One region of the Streptomyces sp. NPDC002809 genome, then DNA from elsewhere that is predicted to be linked to it. Evidence: riboswitches for the same ligand, from Rfam matches in the RefSeq annotation. Region 1 holds a riboswitch; each other region holds the start of a gene.
What was found. A riboswitch is a leader RNA that binds a small molecule or an ion and turns the genes downstream of it on or off. The one in region 1 is predicted to bind cyclic di-AMP.
Positions count from the first base shown of each region.

Region 2: another riboswitch for cyclic di-AMP. It lies ahead of ABT025_RS28700 (C40 family peptidase); the one in region 1 lies ahead of ABT025_RS29855 (LysM peptidoglycan-binding domain-containing protein).
Region 3: another riboswitch for cyclic di-AMP. It lies ahead of ABT025_RS15900 (M23 family metallopeptidase); the one in region 1 lies ahead of ABT025_RS29855 (LysM peptidoglycan-binding domain-containing protein).
Region 4: another riboswitch for cyclic di-AMP. It lies ahead of ABT025_RS29555 (transglycosylase family protein); the one in region 1 lies ahead of ABT025_RS29855 (LysM peptidoglycan-binding domain-containing protein).

Region 1 covers NZ_JBEOVJ010000068.1:14,745-19,992, forward strand. Annotated here, with positions in the region: gene ABT025_RS29850 (FG-GAP repeat protein) at 1-1,060, opposite strand, end outside; gene ABT025_RS29855 (LysM peptidoglycan-binding domain-containing protein) at 1,293-2,171, opposite strand; cyclic di-AMP (ydaO/yuaA leader) riboswitch at 2,175-2,360, opposite strand; gene ABT025_RS29860 (ABC transporter ATP-binding protein) at 2,645-3,490, opposite strand; gene ABT025_RS29865 (FecCD family ABC transporter permease) at 3,498-4,547, opposite strand; gene ABT025_RS29870 (FecCD family ABC transporter permease) at 4,544-5,248, opposite strand, start outside.
Region 2 covers NZ_JBEOVJ010000062.1:17,969-23,216, forward strand. Annotated here, with positions in the region: gene pcrA (DNA helicase PcrA) at 1-1,761, opposite strand, end outside; cyclic di-AMP (ydaO/yuaA leader) riboswitch at 2,020-2,184, shown strand; gene ABT025_RS28700 (C40 family peptidase) at 2,183-3,364, shown strand; gene ABT025_RS28705 (hypothetical protein) at 3,438-3,791, opposite strand; gene ABT025_RS28710 (C40 family peptidase) at 4,148-5,194, shown strand.
Region 3 covers NZ_JBEOVJ010000022.1:30,979-36,226, reverse strand. Annotated here, with positions in the region: gene ABT025_RS15910 (STM4011 family radical SAM protein) at 1-838, shown strand, start outside; gene ABT025_RS15905 (SGNH/GDSL hydrolase family protein) at 852-1,697, opposite strand; gene ABT025_RS15900 (M23 family metallopeptidase) at 1,880-2,827, opposite strand; cyclic di-AMP (ydaO/yuaA leader) riboswitch at 2,833-2,989, opposite strand; gene ABT025_RS15895 (tyrosine-protein phosphatase) at 3,463-4,275, shown strand; gene ABT025_RS15890 (DUF6126 family protein) at 4,387-4,563, opposite strand; gene ABT025_RS15885 (helix-turn-helix domain-containing protein) at 4,611-5,219, opposite strand.
Region 4 covers NZ_JBEOVJ010000066.1:40,770-46,017, reverse strand. Annotated here, with positions in the region: gene ABT025_RS29565 (FtsB family cell division protein) at 1-247, opposite strand, end outside; gene eno (phosphopyruvate hydratase) at 366-1,646, opposite strand; gene ABT025_RS29555 (transglycosylase family protein) at 1,933-2,676, opposite strand; cyclic di-AMP (ydaO/yuaA leader) riboswitch at 2,681-2,852, opposite strand; gene ABT025_RS29550 (transglycosylase family protein) at 3,154-4,107, opposite strand; gene ABT025_RS29545 (cytochrome P450 family protein) at 4,213-5,248, opposite strand, start outside.

The DNA of each region.
Region 1 (5,248 bases):
CCTCCGCGGCTCCGGGGACGCCCGCGGTGTCCTGCGTCCACCACACGGGCGGGGTGCCAGGGCCCTCGGAACCGACGGGTCCGTCGCCCAGGCTGCCGTAGTACACACCGACCACACCGCCGGTCATCGAGTCGCCGCCGTCGTCGGGGCTGCCGGGCTCCCCGGTGACGAGGTCGTCGTAGCCGTCGTTGTCGATGTCACCGGAGGCGACGGCGGGGCCCCCGCGCAGATCGTGGTCGTACCGGAGTCCCTGGACCTCGCCGAGGAAGAGCGCGGACCAGCCGTGCCCCGGTTCCCCGCCGACGGTGACGCCGGAGATGACGAGGTCGGCGAGACCGTTGCCGTCGTAGTCGCCGGTCGTCATGGCCCGGGGCACGATCTCCCGCCCCGGGGTGCCGGGGATGAGGCTGCTGCGTGCTGCGGGCGCCGGCGACGCGGGCATGCGCCGGGCCGCAGCGTCGTATTGGTAGAGGCTGAGGTCGGTGCGGTCGGTCACGGCCAGCTGGTCGCCGGGGATGTCGGGGCTGAAGTGTGCCGCGGCGAGCGCGCTGCCGAACCTGGCACCGGCGGCGGGCTCCTCGGCCTGCAGCCAGTCGCTGTCCACGCCGGAGAGCCCCTTGGCGGAGCCCCAGAGGACGACGACGCCGCCGGCGTCGGTCACCGGTTCGAGGTTCTCGCCGGGGAGGCCGACGACCGCGTCGTCGTACCCGTCCCCGTCCAGGTCGCCCGAGGCCAGGGCGCGGCCGAAGCCGTCCCCCGCCTCGGCGGCGCCCGGCACCCCGGTGGTGTTCTGGCTGAGGACGGCGCCCCGGGTGGTACCGATGCCGCCCGGCCCGCCGTACTGCACGGTCACATAGCCCGCGCCCTTCTTGCCGCCGATGGTCCCGCCGGGCGCGCCGATGAGCACGTCCTCGTAGCCGTCGCCGTTGAAATCGGAGTTGCGGTCGTCCGCGTGTGTTCCGCCGGGGGTGCCGGCGTGGGCGGAGGGCGCGACGGCGGCGGCCCCTGCCATCAGGAGAAATGAGGCCGCGACAACGACGGCCGGACGGTGGGCGCGCACGAGCGGCTCCTCGGTTCAAGGATGACCGGGCGAGGGCCTGCCGGACCGCGATCTGCCCCCAGGCCCCTGATCCGGGGGACGCCGGAAGGAGCCCGTTGTCCTCCCGGCGCCCTGTTGGACAGGCTCTGCGGCACAAGGGTTGTACGGCATCGCGAAAGGGGTGGAGGGGAGCAGTTCAGCTCCCTTCCACCCCTGTTCACGGTTCCGCCCGGAGGCGGGGGACCGCAGTGGCTCAGTAGGCCCCGAAGACGTTGTCGATCGAGCCGTACGTGGCGGCCGCGTAGTTGCACGCGGCGGTGATGTTGGCGACGGGGTCCAGGATGTCCAGCGAGGTGCCGGGCACGTGGTAGGCGTCGAACGTGGGCTGGATGACCTGGAGGAGGCCCTTGGACGGGGTGCCGGCGGCGGCGTTCGAGTCCCAGTTGTTGACGATCTGGGGGTTGCCCGAGGACTCGCGCATGATGTTGCGGTGGATGCTGTCGTAGCTGCCGGGAATGCCGTTCTCGGCCATGACGGCGAGGGACTCCTTGATCCAGCCGTCGAGGTCGTCGGTGTACGCCGTCGCGGTCTGCGCGGGGGTGGTCGCGGCGGTCTCCACGGCGACGGGCGTCGCCGTCCGCTGGGAACGGTCGGCGCGGTCGGTGCTCTCGGCCCGGTCGGCCGACGGCTGCGAGGCGCTGCCGGAAGTGTTCTCCGCCTTGAACTCGCTCTTGGTCGCGGCCTCGGGGGCTGCGGCCGCGGACTTGGCGCCGATGGTCAGCTTCAGGCCCGGGTGAATGAGGTCGGGGTTGCCGCCCACCACACTCCGGTTGTCCTGGTAGAGACGCTCCCAGCCGCCACTGAGGGAATGCCCTCGGGCGATCTTGGAAAGCGAATCACCGGAGACCACTGAATAGGTGGTGGATTCGGTCTTCTGTGCGGCAATTTCCTTGCCGGTCACGGAAGTCGGGGCTGCGGCCTTTTCCGCGACGACTGCCTGAGCGGGGGAGGCAGAAGCCGATCCGGCCGCGATCAGGGGGAGTGCGAGGACGACTCCTCCTGCGCTCACGGCGATGAAACCGCGGGTCAGGGAAGTGGACTTGGAACGACGGTGCTGACCCTTGAAGGGCATGGCGCTTTTCCTCTCCGCCGCCTGCGAGGTGAGCTGTCGGGTTCGGACTGGAGATGTCCGGCCGCACATGGCGACTTCACCCCTAGCCGCTCCGGATTCCGGACCGGCGGCAAACCTGGGTCCCCCGCTCCTGCCGCACGTGATGTGGTCGGGTTACCGGACGGCGGCAGGATTCGGCGTTCCATCCGGATTGACGGTGACCGTAAGCGAGAAAGGGCAGGCGAAACAAGCCCGGAATTCCTGATCACAATTGATTCGCAAGATCAATCAAAGGAAATATGGGACGCCGGTCACATGCGAGCGGGTCAACTTTCTTGGCGCGACAGGGAACCGAAGCCTCCGGCCGCGCGTCCGGGACGGGAAACGTGACGCTGGCCACTGCGCCCGAAAGGGGTGATTTGCCGGATATTCAAGAGGTGTGCCCCATGGAAAAGCGACCCCGCCAGGCATTCTCGACAGTTCCGAAGAATCGCTCAATTAGGACAATAAGGGGCAGGTATCGGCTGTGCGGCCACGCCGGTCCGGCTGCGCGCCACCACGACCGGTGAGCCGTCTCCCGGGGCGCGGAGGATGTCCGCGTCGAGCGCGTACAGCTCCTTCACCAGGGCCTCGTCGACCGTCTCGCGGGGGGCACCCCGAGCGATGACCCGGCCGCCCTTCATCGCGACGAGCAGATCGGCGTAACGGGCCGCGGCGGCGAGGTCGTGCTGGACCATGACGACGGTACGGCCGGTGGCCGCGACCTCGCGGACGAGTTCCAGGACCTCGACGGCATGCCCGAGATCGAGGGCACTGGTGGGTTCGTCGAGCAGGACGACCGGGGTCTGCTGGGCGAGGACCATCGCGAGCCAGCAGCGCTGGCGCTGGCCGCCGGACAGCCGGTCGATGCGCTCGCCGGCCAGTGCGGTGGTGCCGGTGGCGTCGAGTGCGTCGCGTACCGCCTGCTCGTCCTCGCGCGACCACTGGCGCAGCAGCCCCTGGTGCGGGCTGCGGCCGTAGCGGACCAGACCGGCCACGGTGACCGCCTCGGGGGCGCGCGGCGACTGCGGCAGCAGGGCGACATGGTGGGCGGCCCTGCGCCGGCCGGTCTGCCAGATGTCCGTCCCGCCGATCAGTACCGTGCCGGACTCCGGCCGGTGGAGCCGGGCGACGGTGCGCAGCAGGGTCGACTTCCCGCAGCCGTTGGGACCCACGATCGCGACGACCTGTCCGGCGGGGACGGTGAGGCCGACGTTCTCGACGACGGGGCGGCCCGGGTATCCGGCGTGCAGGCCACGGACTTCGAGGCCCGCCTTCGTACCGGTCGGATTCTCGGTCATGTGCGGTTCACGCCTTTCCGGCGGCCGGGTCCGGCCGCAGCAGTACCCACAGGAGGAAGGGGCCGCCGAGGACGCTGGTGACGACCCCGACGGGAAGTTCGACCGGAGCGGCGACGCGTCCGATCGCGTCGGCCGCTGCGATCAGGGCTGCCCCGGTCAGCGCCGAGCCGGTGACCGGCACCCGGGTGGGGCCGGTCAGCCGCTGCGCGAGGATCGGCGCCGCCAGTGCCACGAAGGCGATGGGGCCGCCGACCCCGACGGCCGTACCCGCCAGAAGTACCGCGAGGACGAGAGCGACGGTACGCACCCGACGCAGATCGACTCCGAGAGAACTCGCCACCTCATCGCCGAAGCGCAGCAGTTGGAGGCGGTGCCCGGCCGCCAGCGAGAGCGGGACGAGGAGGAGCAGGGCCACGGCAAGCGGCATACCGGCATCCCAGTCACGCCCGTTGAGGCTGCCGACGGCCCAGAGGAACACTCCGCCCGCCGTGTTGTCGTTCTCGCGCGACATGATCAGATCGCTCACCGCGCCGATGAACGTGGAGACGCCGATCCCCGCCACCAGCAGCCGGTAGCCGGCGCTGCCCGCTCCCCCGGCGCACAGGACGACCAGGACCGCGGCGGCTACGGCACCGAGCGGCCCGAGCCACCAGTTGCCGACCATGCCGGTGGCGGACCCCGCGGCGGCCGCGACCACGGCGGCGGTGGCGCCCTCGTTGACCCCGACGAGGTCCGGCGTGGCGAGGCGGTTGCCGGCCAGGGTCTGGGTGAGACAGCCCGCGATGCCGAGCGCGGCACCGACCAGCAGCCCGGTGAGGATACGGGGAAGCCGGAACTCCCGCACGATCATGACGGTGCCTGCATCGCCGGTTCCGAGCAGTCCCGAAAGGGTCTCCGACAGGCTCATTCCGGTCGAACTCGCCATTACCGCAAGAGTGATGAGGACTGCCAGCAGCGGAAGGAGTACCGCGGCGGCGAGCGCGCTGCGCCTCGGCAGGAGCCAGGACAGCGTTCCGGTGCGGAGCACGACGCTGTCGGGAGGGGTCACGTCCGTCACGCCGGGACCCCCGCGGACAAGCGGGAGGAGCGGGCGATCCACACGAGCAGGGGGCCGCCGACGAAGGCGAGCAGCACACTGACCGGGGTCTCCCAGGGGCGGATCACGATCCGGGCGAGAATGTCCGCGACGATCATGATGTCGGCCGCGATCAGGGCGGACAGGACGAGCCCCGCGGTCATCCGCGCTCCGGCCAGCGCCCGGGCGGCGTAGGGGGCGAAGAGTCCGAGGAACGCGATGGGCCCGGCCACGGCGACGGCGCATCCGGCGAGCAGCGAGACGGCCCCGGCGACGACGAGGCGGATCCGGCCGGGGTGGTGGCCGAGCGAGCGGGCACCGTCGTCCCCCAGCCCGAGCGCCGCCAGCGGGCGGGAGCAGCCGAGCGCGGTGAGCAGGCCCACCGCGATCAGGGGCAGCAAGGGCAGCAGGTCGGAGATCTCGATGCCCGCGAGCGAGCCGATCGTCCAGTAGCGGTAGGTGTCGAAGGTGGACTGAGTACCCAGCAGAACGTAAGAGGTGAGGCCGTGGAAGGTGGCGCCCAGCGCCGATCCGGCCAGGACGAGCCGCAGCGGGGAGCCGCCGCCGCGTCCCGAAGCGGCGAACAGGAGGACTGCCGCGCTGGCGACCATGCCTCCGGCCAGGGCCCACACCAGCAACGAGGCGGGCGAGTCCGCGCCGAAGTAGGTCAGTCCCAGCACCAC
Region 2 (5,248 bases), on a different contig from region 1:
CTCGAGAGCCACGGAAGCGAGTTCCTGGAGGTTCTCGATCCGGGTCTCGTCCTGCGGGTCGGTGGACGCCTGGAGTTCGGCGAGATAGCCGGTCCGCTCCATGACGGCCTCCAGCACGACGGCCGGTCCGGCGCCGGACTCCACGATCGTGCGGAGCTCCTCCATCAGCGTGTTGAACCGCTTCACCGCGTTCGACGAGCGGGCCGCCATGCCGTACGCCTCGTCGACACGGCGCAGCGCCTGCGGGAAGGAGATCTTCTCGCGCATCGACAGGGCGTCGATCATCGCTTCGGCCCGGTCGCCGATGCCGCGCTTGGGCACGTTCAGGATGCGCCGCAGCGGGACGGTGTCCTCGGGGTTGGAGAGGACCCGGAGGTAGGCCAGGACGTCCCTGACCTCCTTGCGCTCGTAGAAGCGCACTCCGCCGACGACCTTGTAGGGCAGGCCGACGCGGATGAAGATCTCTTCGAAGACGCGGGACTGGGCGTTCGTACGGTAGAAGACGGCGACGTCGCCCGCCTTCGCGTCCCCGGCGTCCGTGAGCCGGTCGATCTCGTCCGCGACGAACTGCGCCTCGTCGTGCTCGGTGTCCGCGACGTATCCGGTGATCCGGGCACCGGTGCCGGCGTTGGTCCAGAGGTTCTTCGGACGACGGCTCTCGTTGCGCTCGATGACGGCGTTGGCCGCGGACAGGATCGTCTGCGTGGAGCGGTAGTTCTGCTCCAGCATGATCGTCGTCGCGTCCGGGTAGTCCTCCTCGAACTGAAGGATGTTGCGGATGGTCGCGCCGCGGAAGGCGTAGATCGACTGGTCCGCGTCACCCACGACGCACAGCTCTCCCGGGGCGTCGGCCTCGCCCGCCGGACCCACGAGCTCGCGCACGAGGGTGTACTGCGCGTGGTTGGTGTCCTGGTACTCGTCGACCATGACGTGCCGGAAGCGGCGGCGGTAGTGCTCGGCGACGTCGGGGAACGCCTGGAGCAGGTGCACCGTCGTCATGATGATGTCGTCGAAGTCCAGGGCGTTGGCCTCGCGCAGCCGGGACTGGTACAGCGCGTAGGCCTGGGCGAGGGTCTTCTCGAAGCCGTCCGCGGCCTGGCCGGCGAAGGTCTCCTCGTCGATCAGCTCGTTCTTCAGGTTGGAGACCTTCGCCGTGAACGACTTCGGCGGGAAGCGCTTCGGGTCGAGGTCGAGATCGCGGCAGACCAGGGCCATGAGGCGCTTGGAGTCGGCGGCGTCGTAGATCGAGAACGACGAGGTGAAGCCGAGCCGCTTCGACTCGCGGCGCAGGATCCGTACGCACGCGCTGTGGAAGGTCATGACCCACATGGCGTTGGCCCGCGGCCCGACGAGCTGCTCGACGCGCTCCTTCATCTCGCCCGCGGCCTTGTTGGTGAAGGTGATCGCCAGGATCTGGCCCGGGTGCACCCCGCGCTCGGCCAGCAGGTGGGCGATGCGGTGGGTCAGCACACGGGTCTTGCCCGAACCGGCACCGGCGACGATGAGCAGCGGGGACCCGGCGTGCACGACGGCTGCGCGCTGCTCGGTGTTCAGCCCGTCGAGCAGCGCGGCGGCGTCGACGACCGGGCGGTGGGCACCGTCGCGGTAGTACGCGTCGCGGGGCGGCGGGGGCCCGTCGAATACGCCTGCGAAGAGGTCCTCCGGCACCGCTTCGGGTGCGGAGTCCTCGGGGGGCGGCGGGGGCCCTTCCTCCGTGTGCTGGAGGCCGGCCAGGAAACTGTCGTCAAAGAGGCTGCTCATCGCCTCCCGAGTCTAGGCGTGCGCACTGACACTCCGGGCCCGAGTGACCAACCACGCACTCGCGACCGGACACACAGAGCAAGCGGCGGACCGCACGGAGTGGGGGAATTCCGGCCCCACCTGCTCCGCAGCGCCCCGATCCGTCGAGGTCACGAAAATGTATCGGGCATATCGAACATCAACCTTCACAACGACACCATGAGTTGGCTAGCGTGCTCGTTCGGGCGGCCCGTACCCCCAGAGGCGATCCACGCCGAGCGGGCGTCCACGCCGAATCCGGGCTCCGCGTCAGGAGTCGGGAACCGGGGACCCACACGCATCACCGGGGTGAATCGGTCCGAATCCCCCACCAGGACCGTAGGGCAGCCTTCCGTTCCGCCCGAACCCGACAGCTAACCCGGTAGGCGGTCCACGGAAGGAGATGCCGGCCTTGGCGTCGCATCGCAAACCGCGCACCCTGGTGCGCAACACCGGCCCCGCCGTCGGGCTCACGACGGCCGCGCTGGCGTCGGTGACTCTGCTGTCCACGCAGAGCGCACTGGCCGCCCCGGCCCCCAAGCCCAGCATCGAGGACGTGCAGAAGAAGGTCGACGACCTCTACCGCCAGGCGGGCACCGCGACCCAGCAGTACAACCAGGCGAAGGAAGCGACGACCAAGCAGCGCTCCAAGGTGGACACCCTGCTGGACGATGTCGCCCGGCGCACCGAGAAGCTGAACGAGGCCCGCAGGACACTCGGCACCTATGCCGCCGCCCAGTACCGCGGCGGCGCCCTCGCTCCGACCGCCACCTTCTTCCTGGCCGACGACCCGCAGTCGTTCTTCGACCAGACCCACCTCATGGACCGGATGACCGAGCGCCAGACGCGCGCCGTGTCGGACTTCCGTACGCAGCAGGCGAAGGCGTCCAAGCAGCGGGCCGAGGCCGTGGTGAGCCTGGAGACGCTCACCGAGTCGCAGGCGACGCTGCGCACCAGCAAGCAGAACGTCCAGACGAAGCTGTCCGAGGCCCGCAGCCTGCTGTCGAAGCTGACCGCCGAGGAGAAGGCGCGCCTGGCGGAGCTGGAGCGCAAGAAGGAGGCGGAGGCCGAGCGCAAGGCGGCGGAACTGGCGAAGAAGCAGGCCGCCGCGAAGGCCGAGGCCGCCCGCAAGGCCGCGGAGGCCGCCAAGGAGGCCGGCACCGGGAGCGGGAACGGTACGGACACGGGGAGCGGCACCGGCTCGGGTTCGGGTTCGGGTTCGGGGACCGAAGCCTCGACCAAGGCCGAGAAGGTCATGGCGTTCGCCAGGGCGCAGCTCGGCAAGCCGTACGTCTGGGGAGCCACCGGCCCGGCCTCGTACGACTGCTCGGGGCTCACCCAGGCGGCCTGGAAGGCGGCCGGCGTCGACATTCCGCGGACCACCTGGGACCAGGTGAACGTCGGCACCCGGATCGCCACGGCGGATCTGCAGCCCGGGGACCTGGTCTTCTTCTACGACGACATCAGCCACGTCGGCATCTACAAGGGCGACGGCATGATGATCCACGCGCCGAAGCCGGGGGCGAACGTGCGCGAGGAGTCGATCTTCTACATGCCGATCTACGGGAGCGTGCGACCGGGCTGACCTCTCCTCGCCCTCGTCGCGAAAACGCCGCTGCCCGGACCCCATGGGTCCGGGCAGCGGCGTGAGCGAGGGCTCAGGTCCAGAGCGTGGCGATGAAGATGTTGACGATCGTGAGTCCACCGACCGCGGCGAAGAGGCCCTTGTCGACCTTCTCCTCGTCGCGCTTGACGTAGACGAGCCCGAGGATCACGACCAGGATCAGCAGCTTGATGCCGATCTTGACGTTGTTCACGGGGTGGTCGTCGGCCTGGTCGAGCCCGACCAGCGCGATTCCGGTGACCAGCATGGTCAGCGCGCCGTGCAGCATGGCCGGGACGAACCGTGCCGTGCCCGCGCCCATCGCCTTCATCTGGGTGAGGAACCCGCCCAGCAGGGAGGCGATGCCGATGATGTGCAGGGCGACGAAGACATCGATGAGTACACGCATGGTTCCGCAGCCTAGCCCCGGCCATATCAGCACTCCGCAGCCCGGTCGGCCTAAGTGACCACTTGACCGCGAGATGCACCAATTGCCTGACTCTGGTGCAATTTTTCCGATCATCCGGCGACAATGCAACGCCAAATTAAGACAATAGGCGTCATTACAACTCTTTCCCGTGTCCCGGGTTTAGCGTCCCTGTGCAGGTGGCCGGTACACCGCCGATCCGCACCCGGACGGCGTTCCCGGTCACCCCGCCGAGGTTCCGGCGGCGGGCCGCTCCCCCTGTTGGCGGCCCGCCGCCGGGCCGGGCGGGCCCGTCGGTAGACCCCGGCGGGCCGTCGAAAGGAAGGACGCCCGCCCTCGTGGCAGCGCACCGGAAGCCCAAGCAGCGCCCGTACACCGGCTCTGCTGCCCGCACCGCAGCGACGCTCGCCCTCGCCGGGGCCGCGACCGCCGCCGCGTTGCCGGGATCCGCGCACGCCGATCCGGCGCCGACCCCCGCGCAGGTGAAGGCCGAGGTGGACCGGCTGTACCGGGAGGCGGAGGTCGCCACGGAGCAGTACAACGGCGCGAAGGTGAAGGCGGCCGCCACCGCCAAGTCCGTGGACGCCCTGCGCGACGAGGCCGCCCGCAGGACCGACCGGCTCAACGCCGCGCGCGACGCGCTGGGTTCGTACGCCGCCGCGCAGTACCGCTCCGGGGGCATCGACCCCGCCGTGCAGTTGGCGCTCTCCTCGGACCCCGACCAGTACCTCCGGCGCGCCTCGTACGTGGACCGGGCCGGCGAGCGGCGCGCCACCGAGGTCCGTGCCGTGCAGCGCCAGGTCGCGGACGTGGCCCAGGTCCGCGCCGAGGCCGCCGGCCGGCTGACCGAGCTCGCCGCCCGCCAGGCCGCCCTGCGGAAGCACAAGGCGACGGTCCGCACCAAACTCGCCGAGGCCCGGCAGCTGCTGGCCCGCCTCTCCCCCGCCGAGCGCGCCTCCTACGACGCCTCCGAGGGCGGCCGCGGCGACGCCCACGCCGACCGCAGCGCCCCGCGCGGCGCGGTCCGGGCACCCAACGCCCGCGCCGCGGAAGCTGTCGCCTTCGCGTACACCGCGCTCGGCAAGCCGTACGTGTGGGGCGCCACCGGCCCCTCCTCGTTCGACTGCTCCGGCCTCACCCAGGCCGCCTACCGCTCCGCCGGCCTCTCGCTCCCCCGGACCACGTACACCCAGATCAACGCGGGCAAGCGCGTCTCACGTTCCGAACTCGCTCCTGGGGACCTGGTGTTCTTCTACTCGGGCATCACCCACGTCGGCCTCTACATCGGCAACGGCCAGATGATCCACGCACCGCGCCCGGGAGCCCCGGTCCGCGTCGCACCGATCGACCAGATGCCCTTCGCGGGAGCGACCCGGGTGGCATGAGCCCGGCGCCGCCCCGGGTGCCGGTCGGGCTAAGCTCCCGGCTTCCGACCCGAA
Region 3 (5,248 bases), on a different contig from region 1:
CCCGTTCGCCAAGCGGCGCGACAGCCGGGAGCAGCTGCGGGCCGACCGGGCCGCGCTGGAACGCTTCACCGCGTGGGCGGCGGCGCAGACCGGTGACCGGATCTCGGTGCTCTTCACTCCCTGGGGGGAGGGGCTGGTGCGCTCCTGGTACCGCCGGGCGGTGGTCGAGATGGCCCGGTTGCCGCACGTCCGCCGGGTCGCGATCCAGACGAATCTCAGCGGCCGTACGCAGTGGCTGGCGGCGGCGGGCACCGCGGGCCGCGAGAAGATCGCGCTCTGGTGCACCTACCACCCGGGCCAGACACCGTACGAACGGTTTCTCGGCCGGTGCGGGGAGCTGACGTCCCTGGGGATCCGCCACAGCGTGGGTGTCGTCGGGCTCGACGGTCATCTCGACGAGGCGCGGCGGCTGCGGGCGGCCCTTCCCGACGAGGTCTACCTCTGGGTCAACGCCGCCGAGGGGCAGACCTACACGGACCAGGAGGCGGACCGGTGGACGGCGATCGATCCGCTGTTCCCGTACAGCCGCCATCCGCACCGTTCGGCAGGTCTGCCCTGCCGGACCGGTGAGTCGGTGATCTCGGTGGACGGTGAGGGTACGGTGCGCCGCTGCCACTTCGTCCGCGCCGAGCTCGGCAATCTCTACGACGGCAGCTACCGCACGGCGCTGGGACCCCGGGCCTGCCCGCTCGCCCTCTGCGACTGCCACATCGGCTATGTGCACCTGGAGACGCTGCCGCTGTACGACGTCTTCGCCGGCGGAGTGCTGGAGCGCATACCGGCGCTGCCGCCGCCCTCGGCCGCCGCGGCCGGTACTCCGGGAGCCCGGGGCGACTGAGGACAGCGGACTCTCAGAGCGGCAGCAGGTCGGGCCGCTTGGCCTCCACGTGGTCTCCCGAGGACTCGCCGCGCAGCCGGCGTCCGATCCACGGCACCAGGTACTCGCGTGCCCAGTGGATGTCGTCGCGCCGCACTTCGAGCGTTCCGCGCTGTGCCTGCGGCGGCCACTCCTGGTCCGGGTCGGCGGGCACGTCGAGGCCGAGGACCTGGGCGGCGCGCAGCGCGACCCTGGTGTGCCCCTCGGGCGACAGGTGCAGCCGGTCGTTGTCCCAGGCCCGGCGGTCCTGCACCGAACGCAGGGACCAGAGGTCGAGCACCGGGCAGTCGTAGCGGTCGGCGATGGACCGCACATGGGCGGTGTAGGTGGCGATCTTGCCGCGCAGATGGCGCAGCACGGGAACGTCACGTGTGTCGAAGCCGGTGGTGACCATGACGGTGCCGACCGACCGGGTCAGCTCGGCGACCGCGCGCTCGAAGCGCTCGGCCACGTCGTCGGGGTCGGTGCCCGGCCGGATGATGTCGTTGCCGCCGGCGCAGAAGCTCACCAGATCGGGGGCGAGTTCCCTTGCGCGCGGCACCTGCTCCTCGACTATCTGGTCGAGGAGGCGTCCTCGTACGGCGAGATTGGCGTATCTGAAGTTCCCGTGCGCGGGGGCCGCGATGCCCGCCGCCGCTTCGGGGTCCGGGAGCTGGTCCGCGAGGAGTACCGCGAACCGGTCCGCCCAGCCGACGAAGGTTCCGTCCGGGCCGGGGTCACCGACTCCCTCGGTGAAGCTGTCGCCAATCGCCGCGTACGACCCGATGGCGCCCTGTCGGTTGATGACGCCCTGCTGGATGTTGTTCGAATCGTCTGCCACAAGGGCATATCCTGCACCGCCGAATGTGACCTACGCGACCGTAATACGGGGTTGACGGGTGGTGAGATAGACCACCCGGTCAGTTTTTAGTAAAGAGGGAATAAGCAGAGGGACGGTGCGCCGCCGCGCACCGTCCCTCTATGCATTGCTCAGGTCCGGTTCACCGGACCGGTGTTGCTGGATCAGACGTTGATCCCGTGCGACGCCAGGTACGCGATCGGGTCGATGTCCGAGCCGTACGCCGGGCCCGTGCGGACCTCGAAGTGGAGGTGCGGGCCGGTGGCGTTGCCGGTGGAGCCGGACAGGCCGACCTGCTGGCCCGCGGTCACGGTCTGGCCCGCCGAGACGGAGAGCGAGGACATGTGGCCGTACTGCGAGTAGTGGCCGTCGGCGTGCTTGATGACGACCTCGTTGCCGTACGCGCCGCCCCAGCCGGCGGTGACGACGGTGCCGGAGGTGATCGCCTTCACGCTCGTGCCGGTGGACACGGGGAAGTCGATGCCGGTGTGGCTGCCGCTGGACCAGTTGGCACCGGAGGCGCGGTAGGCGGTGGTGTGGTTGCCCGGAACCGGGTGGACGTAGCCGGAGTCGTTGCTCTGGGCGGCCGGGGCCGAGGACTCCTCGGACGACGAGGCGCCGGAGGAGGAAGAGGACGAGTTGGAGGCCGTGGCGGCCTTCGTCTCGGTCTTGACCGGAGCCTTGGGCGCGGCCTTCGACGGCGTGGTGGAGCCCGTGGAGGTGGTGGAGGCCTGGCTCGCGGACTTGCCGCCGAGGGTCAGCTTCATGCCCGGGAAGATCAGGCTCGGGTCGTCGCCGACGACCTTGCGGTTGTCCTGGTACAGCTTCTCCCAGCCGCCCTTGAGCTTGTGCTGGGCGGCGATCTTCGACAGGTAGTCGCCGGAGACCACGGAGTAGGACGTGGTGCCGGCCTGCTTCTTCGCGACCGGCTTGGCCGGGGTGGCGTGCGCGGCGGCCGACTTCGAGGTGGCGGGAGCGGTCTGCTCCGCGGCGTTGGCACCGGTGGCGCCGAGCAGCGGAAGCGCGATGACGGCTCCGCCGGCGCTCGCGGCGACGACGCCACGGGCGATGGTGCTGGACTTGGGACGGCGGTGCTTACCCGATATGGGCATGAAGGTTTTCCTCTCCGGCGCCTACGAGGTGAGCTGTCGGGTTCGGACTGGAGATGTCCGGTCGCGGCGGGCGCGACTTCACCCCGAGCCGGCCGGTTTCCCGGTCGGCGGCTTACCTGGTTCCCCCGCTCCTGCCACGCGGTGAGTGGGTGCGAATTCCGGGCGGCGGCAGGATTAGGCGGTCCGTCCGGATTGACAGTGAACGTAAGCGAGCCGGGACGACAGAAACAAGCCACGGGTTCCACTTCGGATTCCGCTCCGGAAATACGACACGGAATTCCGGTCACACTCCGTGGATTAAGGATCTTGAATTTCCGCGCGGCGTCCGGAATACCCCACGGCGCCGCAGCCACACACCGTCACGGATATGATCCCGCTCACGAGAGGGTGGCCATCTCCCGCACAAACAGGGCATGTTCTACCAAAAGCCCCAATACGGACATGCCTCACTCATCGGCCGTGCCGCGACCAGGAGAGCCTTGCGCCCCGGACCCTCGCAGCCGGGCACGTGGACCGTCGCGCGACCCCGGAACAGGGGCGCGACCAAGATGATTGCCCGAGGAATCAATGTCGTATCGTCACGAGAGTGGACCCGCGGGCGACACGCGCCCGCGGCAGAGCCTCCAGGAGTGACCGTGACGCAGCAGCTGCCGCAGACCCCGTCGACGGAGCCCGAGCTGGCGGGTGTCCGCAACTTCCGTGACGTGGGCGGGCTGCCCACCTCTGACGGCCGCCGGGTGCGGTACGGGCGGCTCTACCGCAGCGGTCACCTGGCACACGCCACGGCCGAGGACGCCACGTTCCTCTCCGGTCTCGGCCTGCACACCGTCTTCGACTTCCGCAACGGCGCCGACCACAAGCTGGACGGCCTGGACATCGAGCTGCCGGGCGTGCGCAACGTGAGCATCCCGCTCACCGACCCGGCCGACGGCGCGGAGTTCTGGCGGATGGTGCGCGACGGCGACATCGACGAGCTGCGGTCGATCCTGGCCGACGGCAAGGGGTCCCATCGCATGATCGCGTCGTACCGCCGGATCATCCTGGACCGCACGGCCGAGCACAGCCGGGTACTGCACGCCCTCGCCGAGGACAGCGTGCCCGCGCTGATGCACTGCGCCGCGGGCAAGGACCGTGCGGGTCTCTCCATCGCGGTGTCCCTGCTCGCCGTCGGCGTCGAACGCGATGCCATCGAGTCCGACTACCTCAAGTCCAACGACGCACACCGCCGCTACAAGGTCCGCCGCAGCGACACCTCTCCCACCGGAATGTCCGCCGAGGTGATGGAGCTGCTCAATCCGCTCTTCGGCGCCCACCCCGACTACCTCGCCGCGGCCTTCACCACCATCGACGAGACCTGGGGCAGCACCGACCGGTACCTCGCCGACGGCCTGAAGATCACCCCGCAGACACGCGAGCGGCTGCGCGAGCGCCTGCTCGACGAGGCCTGACCGGCCGGGCGGCCCGCAGCCACCGGCCGCGCACCCCCGCGACTGCCGGTGGCGCACACCCACTGCAACCGGTTGCGCATCCCAGCTCCTACCGGTTGCGCACCCCCACGGCTACTGGTTGTGCATCCCCACGGCGAACAGCAGGTAGAGGAAGCCCGCGATGACGTGCCCGGCCACCAGATAGGCGAACAGCCTGATGACGAGCCCGCGAGGCAACTTCTTCTCCTGCGGGTCGTAGTTCTTGGGCCGCCCCGGGCCGAGCGGGTCGAAGTTCTCGGAATCGGACATGACAAGTCCTCTCTGGCCATCGGCGTGCCGGTGGCGGGGGCGAAGCCTCAGCGACGGTGGATCCCGCTGCCGAGACACAGCTCGGCGGCGGGGCTCTGCAGCAGGGTGTGGACGAACAGCAGCTCGGCACCCTCGCGGTCCACGGCCGCGATCCGGTGCGGGGTGAGCGAGTCGAAGTGCGCGCTGTCCCCGGGGGCGAGGTCATGGACCGTTTCCCCGAGGGTCACCCTGAGATGCCCGGCCAGGACGTACAGCCACTCCTCGCCGGGATGGACGCGCACCAGGTCGCCCTGGGCGCCGTGCGGGACCCGGACACGCAGTGCCTGCATCGCCCGGCCGGGACCGCCGGCCTGCTGGTACATCCAGCCGTCGGCCTCGGCTCCCTCGAACCTGCGGCCGCGGACGATCGCGTCACGTTCCGGGGGGATCTCGCCCAGCAGCTCGGAGACCGTCGTACCGTAGATTCTGGCAAGTCCGAGCAGCATGGGCAGCGACGGCTGGCGCCGGCCCGTTTCGAGCCGGGACAGGTGGGCGGGCGAGAGCCCGGCCCGCTGGGCGGCCGTCTCCAGGGTGAGACCACGGCTGCGGCGCAGGTCGCGCAGGCGGGGCGCGACCCCGGGCAGCTCGTCGGCCACCCCTCCTTCTGGAGGATTCATGCTTCCATTGGGCCAGGAACTTTCCTCGG
Region 4 (5,248 bases), on a different contig from region 1:
CGGCCTCCTGCGCCAGCCGCTCCTGGTCGGCGATCTCGTCACGCTGCGACACGTACTGCCGCATCGGGTACGCGAGGGCGACAACCAGTGAGCAGACGATCAGGGCCAGGAAGGCGGCCCGGCCGGTGAGCCGGGAGCGGCGGGCCTGACGGCGGTTCTGGGACCGGTAGACGCGGGCTGCGGTCTGCTCGCCGAGCAATCGCAGCCGGGTCGCGGTGGAGAACCGGTCCCGGTCCTTCGCGGCCATGTCTCCGCCTCCCCATTACGCACGTCCGTCCCCGCACACGGTACGGGACCGAGTGCGGGGACGGACGGAGGCCGGGGCACTTGACCCCGCCGGGCTTTGCGGGCCCTTGCTGTACGTGTCAGCCCTTGAAGCGCGGGAACGCCGAGCGGCCGGCGTACACCGCGGCGTCGTCGAGGATCTCCTCGATGCGCAGCAGCTGGTTGTACTTGGCGACGCGGTCCGAGCGGGCCGGGGCGCCGGTCTTGATCTGGCCGCAGTTCACCGCGACCGCGAGGTCGGCGATGGTGACGTCCTCGGTCTCGCCGGAACGGTGCGACATCATGCACTTGAAGCCGTTGCGCTGCGCCAGCTCGACGGCGTCCAGGGTCTCGGTCAGCGAACCGATCTGGTTGACCTTGACGAGCAGGGCGTTGGCGGAGCCCTCCTCGATGCCGCGGGCCAGACGCTCCGGGTTGGTGACGAAGAGGTCGTCGCCGACGATCTGCACCTTGGCGCCGATCTTGTCGGTGATGACCTTCCAGCCGGCCCAGTCGTCCTCGTACAGCGGGTCCTCGATGGAGACCAGCGGGTACGCGGAGACGAGCTCCTCGTAGTACTCGGTCATCTCGGCGGCCGAGCGGGACTTGCCCTCGAACTCGTACTTGCCGTCCTTGTAGAACTCCGAGGCGGCGACGTCGAGCGCGAGCGCGATGTCCTTGCCCGGGGCGTAGCCGGCTTCCTTGATGGCCTCGACGATGAGGTCGAGCGCGGCGCGGTTCGACTCCAGGTTCGGCGCGAAGCCGCCCTCGTCACCGAGACCGGTGGACAGGCCCTTGGTCTTCAGGACCTTCTTCAGCGTGTGGTAGACCTCGGCGCCCCAGCGCAGGGCCTCGGAGAAGGACTCCGCGCCGATCGGGGCGATCATGAACTCCTGGATGTCCACGTTGGAGTCGGCGTGCGACCCACCGTTGAGGATGTTCATCATCGGGACGGGCAGCAGGTGCGCGTTCGGGCCACCGAGGTAGCGGAACAGCGGCAGGTCCGAGGCCTCGGAGGCGGCGTGGGCCACGGCGAGCGAGACGCCGAGGATGGCGTTGGCGCCGAGCGAGCCCTTGTTCTCCGTGGCGTCCAGGTCGAACATCGCCTGGTCGATCAGCCGCTGCTCGGTCGCGTCGTAACCGACGAGCTCCGGGCCGATCTGCTCGATCACGGCGAGGACGGCCTTCTCGACACCCTTGCCGTGGTAGCGGTTGGGGTCTCCGTCACGAAGCTCGATGGCCTCGAACGCACCGGTGGAGGCGCCGGACGGAACGGCAGCACGGCCCGTGCTGCCGTCGTCGAGGCCGACCTCGACCTCGACCGTGGGGTTTCCGCGGGAGTCGAGGATTTCCCTGGCTACGACGACGTCGATGGACGGCACGAGGCATCTCCTTCTGGGATATGACGCTGGTGGTGCAGGGTCGCTTTGGCCTTGCGACAAGAGCCTAACCGGCCGGGCCGCATCAACCGGCCGACCGCCCGTCCCCTGGGACGAAAAAGGACTCAAGGGCGGGCACAGCCGGACAAAGGGCCAGAATTTTACTGACGAGTAACTACAACAGTTGAACGATCACGCCGAAACCGGCCGACCCCGGCCCGGCACGCACGGGGGGAAGATGCGCACCGGACCGGGGCGGCCGGAGTGATTCGGCGAGGAGAGATCGCGACTACTTCGTCAGGTGGAGCTGCTGACCCGGGTAGATCAGGTCGGCGTCCGTGACGATGTCCTTGTTCAGCTTGAAGAGCTGCTCCCAGCCGCCCTTGACCTTGTGGTCGGCGGCGATCTTGCTCAGGGAGTCGCCGGTGACGACCTTGTACTCGCCGTCACCCTTCTCGACCTTCTTGCCGGTCGGGGTGGTGACGGTCTTCGACTCGGCCTTGGGGGCGGCCGAACGCTCCGAGCGGTTGGTGGCGGGGGCCTCGGCGCGCTCGGCCTTCTTCGGCTCGGCCTGCTGGACCGGCGCCGACTCCTGCTTCGGGGCGGTCTCCGTCTTGGCGGCGGAGGAGCCGGTGTCGACGCCCGGGTCGACACCGTCGTTGCTCAGGTTGCCGGCACCGGCACAGGACCAGGCGCCCGGGCCCTGCAGGTCGAGGAGCTTCTCGGCGACAGCGATCTGCTGGGCCTTGGTGGCCAGGTCGGCGCGGGCCGCGTACTGGGTGCCGCCGGCGGCGGCCCAGCTGGACTGCGAGAACTGCAGGCCGCCGTAGTAGCCGTTGCCGGTGTTGATGGACCAGTTGCCACCGGACTCGCACTGGGCGACGGCGTCCCACGTGGACACGGAGGCGGCGGAGGCGCCGGTGGCACCCATCAGGGGCACGGCGATGGCGGCACCGGTGACACCGGCGAGCGTGGCGATACGGACGGCCTTGGACGGGCGACGGTGCTTGTTGCCCTTGCTGTTGAGCAGCATCGAGACTTCTCCTCACCGACGCCTACGAGGTGAGCTGTCGGGTTCGGGCCAAGTGAGTTGCCCGGTCGCACGTCCTAGCGCACGACTTCACCCCAAGCCGGTCCTGGTGCGTCTTGCGACGACCGGGCCCGGCGCTTACCTGGGTCCCCCGCTCCTGCCTACGGCGCTTTACGCGTCTGTTCCCTTCGACCGACGGCAGGATTCGGCGTGACGGTCGACGGGGCCCGCGGTGCGAGCGGTTCCGACCGTAAACACACCCACCCCTCATATCCAAAGATGGACATACCGGATAAACAGCCCTTACTTGCATCCGAAGAAGCACTGTTTGCGCAGGTGGGAACGGCTGCGGCGGGACCTCCCGAACAAGACGCGCCAGTTCACGCGAAGAGACCCATGTCTCACTTGGTCAAAAGTGGGACATAGGCCTCTTAACTACCCCAACTTTTGGGGTGTTTTCAGCTGATCATCAGACCGCTCTCACTCGGCCTTCATGCCGAGATCAAGGCTCTGGCCAGGCAGGATGAGGTCCGGGTCGGAGCCCACCTCGGCCTTGTTGGCCTCGTACAGCCCGGTCCAGCCTCCCGGCAGCTTCTGTGCATCAGCAATCGACCAGAGGTTGTCGCCGGCGCGGACGGTGTACGTGCCGTCAGATGCCGGGGCGCCGGTGTCGCGTGCGCCACCGTCACCTCGCGAGGCGTGCCGCCCCGCATCCCGGTCGCCGCCGCCGCTCCGGGTCCCCTCGGGGGCCGGAGCGCCCCGGTGCTTGCCACCCTTCTCCTGCCCCCCGGAGGGGTCCTCCTCGGCGCCGGAGGCGTCCCCGGAGGGCGACGTGGAGGGCGTGGCGGAGGGTGCGGCCGACGGCGAGGCGGACGCGTCCGGCTTCCCGTTCCCGCCCTCCGTGTCGTCCGTGGCCCCGTCCGCGGGCGTCGTCGCGTCCGAGGACGCGTCGTCCGACGCGGCGGCGTCCCCGGAGGGGTCGCCCGCCTCGGACGGGTCCGTACTGCCGGCGGTGTCGTCGGCCGGGGCGCTGCCCGGGTCCACACCCGGCAGGCCGCTGTCCACGACGAGGCCCGAGATGACCGCACAGCTGGGCCACGCCTTCGGGCCCTGGTCCTCCAGGACCTTCTCCGCCACGGCGATCTGCTGCGAGCGGCTGGCGAGGTCCGCGCGCTCCGCGTACGAGTCACCGCCGTACGACTTCCAGACCTCCTGCGAGAACTGCAGGCCGCCGTAGTAGCCGTTGCCGAGGTCGGCGCTCCACATGCCGCCGCTCTCGCACTCGGCCACCCGGTCCCAGGTCGAGGCGTCGGCTGCGTGCGCGCCTGCCGCGCCGAGCAGCGGGATGGCGATGGCCGAACCGGTCACGCCTGCGGCGACGATGATCGCGGGTGCCTGCCGAGGGCGACGGTGTCTGCCGTTCGCGGAGCCCATGGGGATGCCTTCCGTGTGACTGACGAGTGACTGGTGAGTCGAACGGTGAACCTAGCGGGACTCGAACGTGTGTCACAAGTCGATGCAGCAGAGATCACGTGAAAGTCACAGAGTTGACAGAGTGTCACCTTCATCGGACACCGGCCCCGGGGTGAACTCCACGGGCAGCGTGCGCAGTCCGCGCATGATGAGCCCGCCACGCCACCGCAAATCGGCAGGTTCTCCCGCAAGTCGCAGGTCCGGAAGGCGTTTCAGGAGCGTGGCGAGGGCGGCCTGCCCCTCCAGCCGGGCAAGCGGTGCTCCCAGGCAGTAGTGGATTCCGTGACCGTAGCCGAGGTGCTGATTGTCACGCCGCGAGAGGTCCAACGTGTCCGGCCTGCGGAAGCGTTCCGGGTCCCGGTCGGCGGCCGCCAGCACGACGAGCACCGGGTCACCCTCGGCCACCCTCTGCCCGCCGATCGTCAGCGGCTCGATGGCGTACCGCCAGGTCGCCAGCTCCACCGGACCGTCGTACCGCAGCAGTTCCTCGACACCCGTGGCCAACAGCTCCGTCTCCCCCGCGGCCAGGGAACGCTGGAGCTGCGCCCGCTGCTCCGGGTGACCCAACAGGGTGTGGATGCTGTTGCCGATCAAGTTGACTGTGGTCTCAAAACCGGCGAAGAGGAGGATAAAGGCCATCGCGGCGGCCTCGTTCTCCGTCAGGTGCTCGCCGTGGTCGCTCGCCCGGATCAGCCCCGAGATCAGGTCGTCCCCCGGGTTCTCGCGCTTGCGGTGGATCAGTTCCAGGAGATAGCCACGCATCTTCTTCACGGAACGGGCCACCCCGCCGCGCGGGCCGCCGCCGTGGCGGATCATCATGCCCGCCCAGTCCCGGAAGTCGTCCTGGTCCTCGCTCGGAACGCCCAGCAGGTCGCAGATCGCGTAGATGGGGAGCGGGAAGGCGAACTCGTGGATGAGGTCCGCCTCCCCCTTCTCGACGAAACCGTCGATGAGCCGGTCGGTCAGCTCCTGCACACGCGGGGCGAACTCCGCGATGCGACGCGGAGTGAACGCCTTGGACACGAGGCGGCGCAGCCGGGTGTGGTCGGGCGGGTCGATGTTCAGCAGATGTGTCATCAACTCCGCCTTGCGCTCGCCCGGG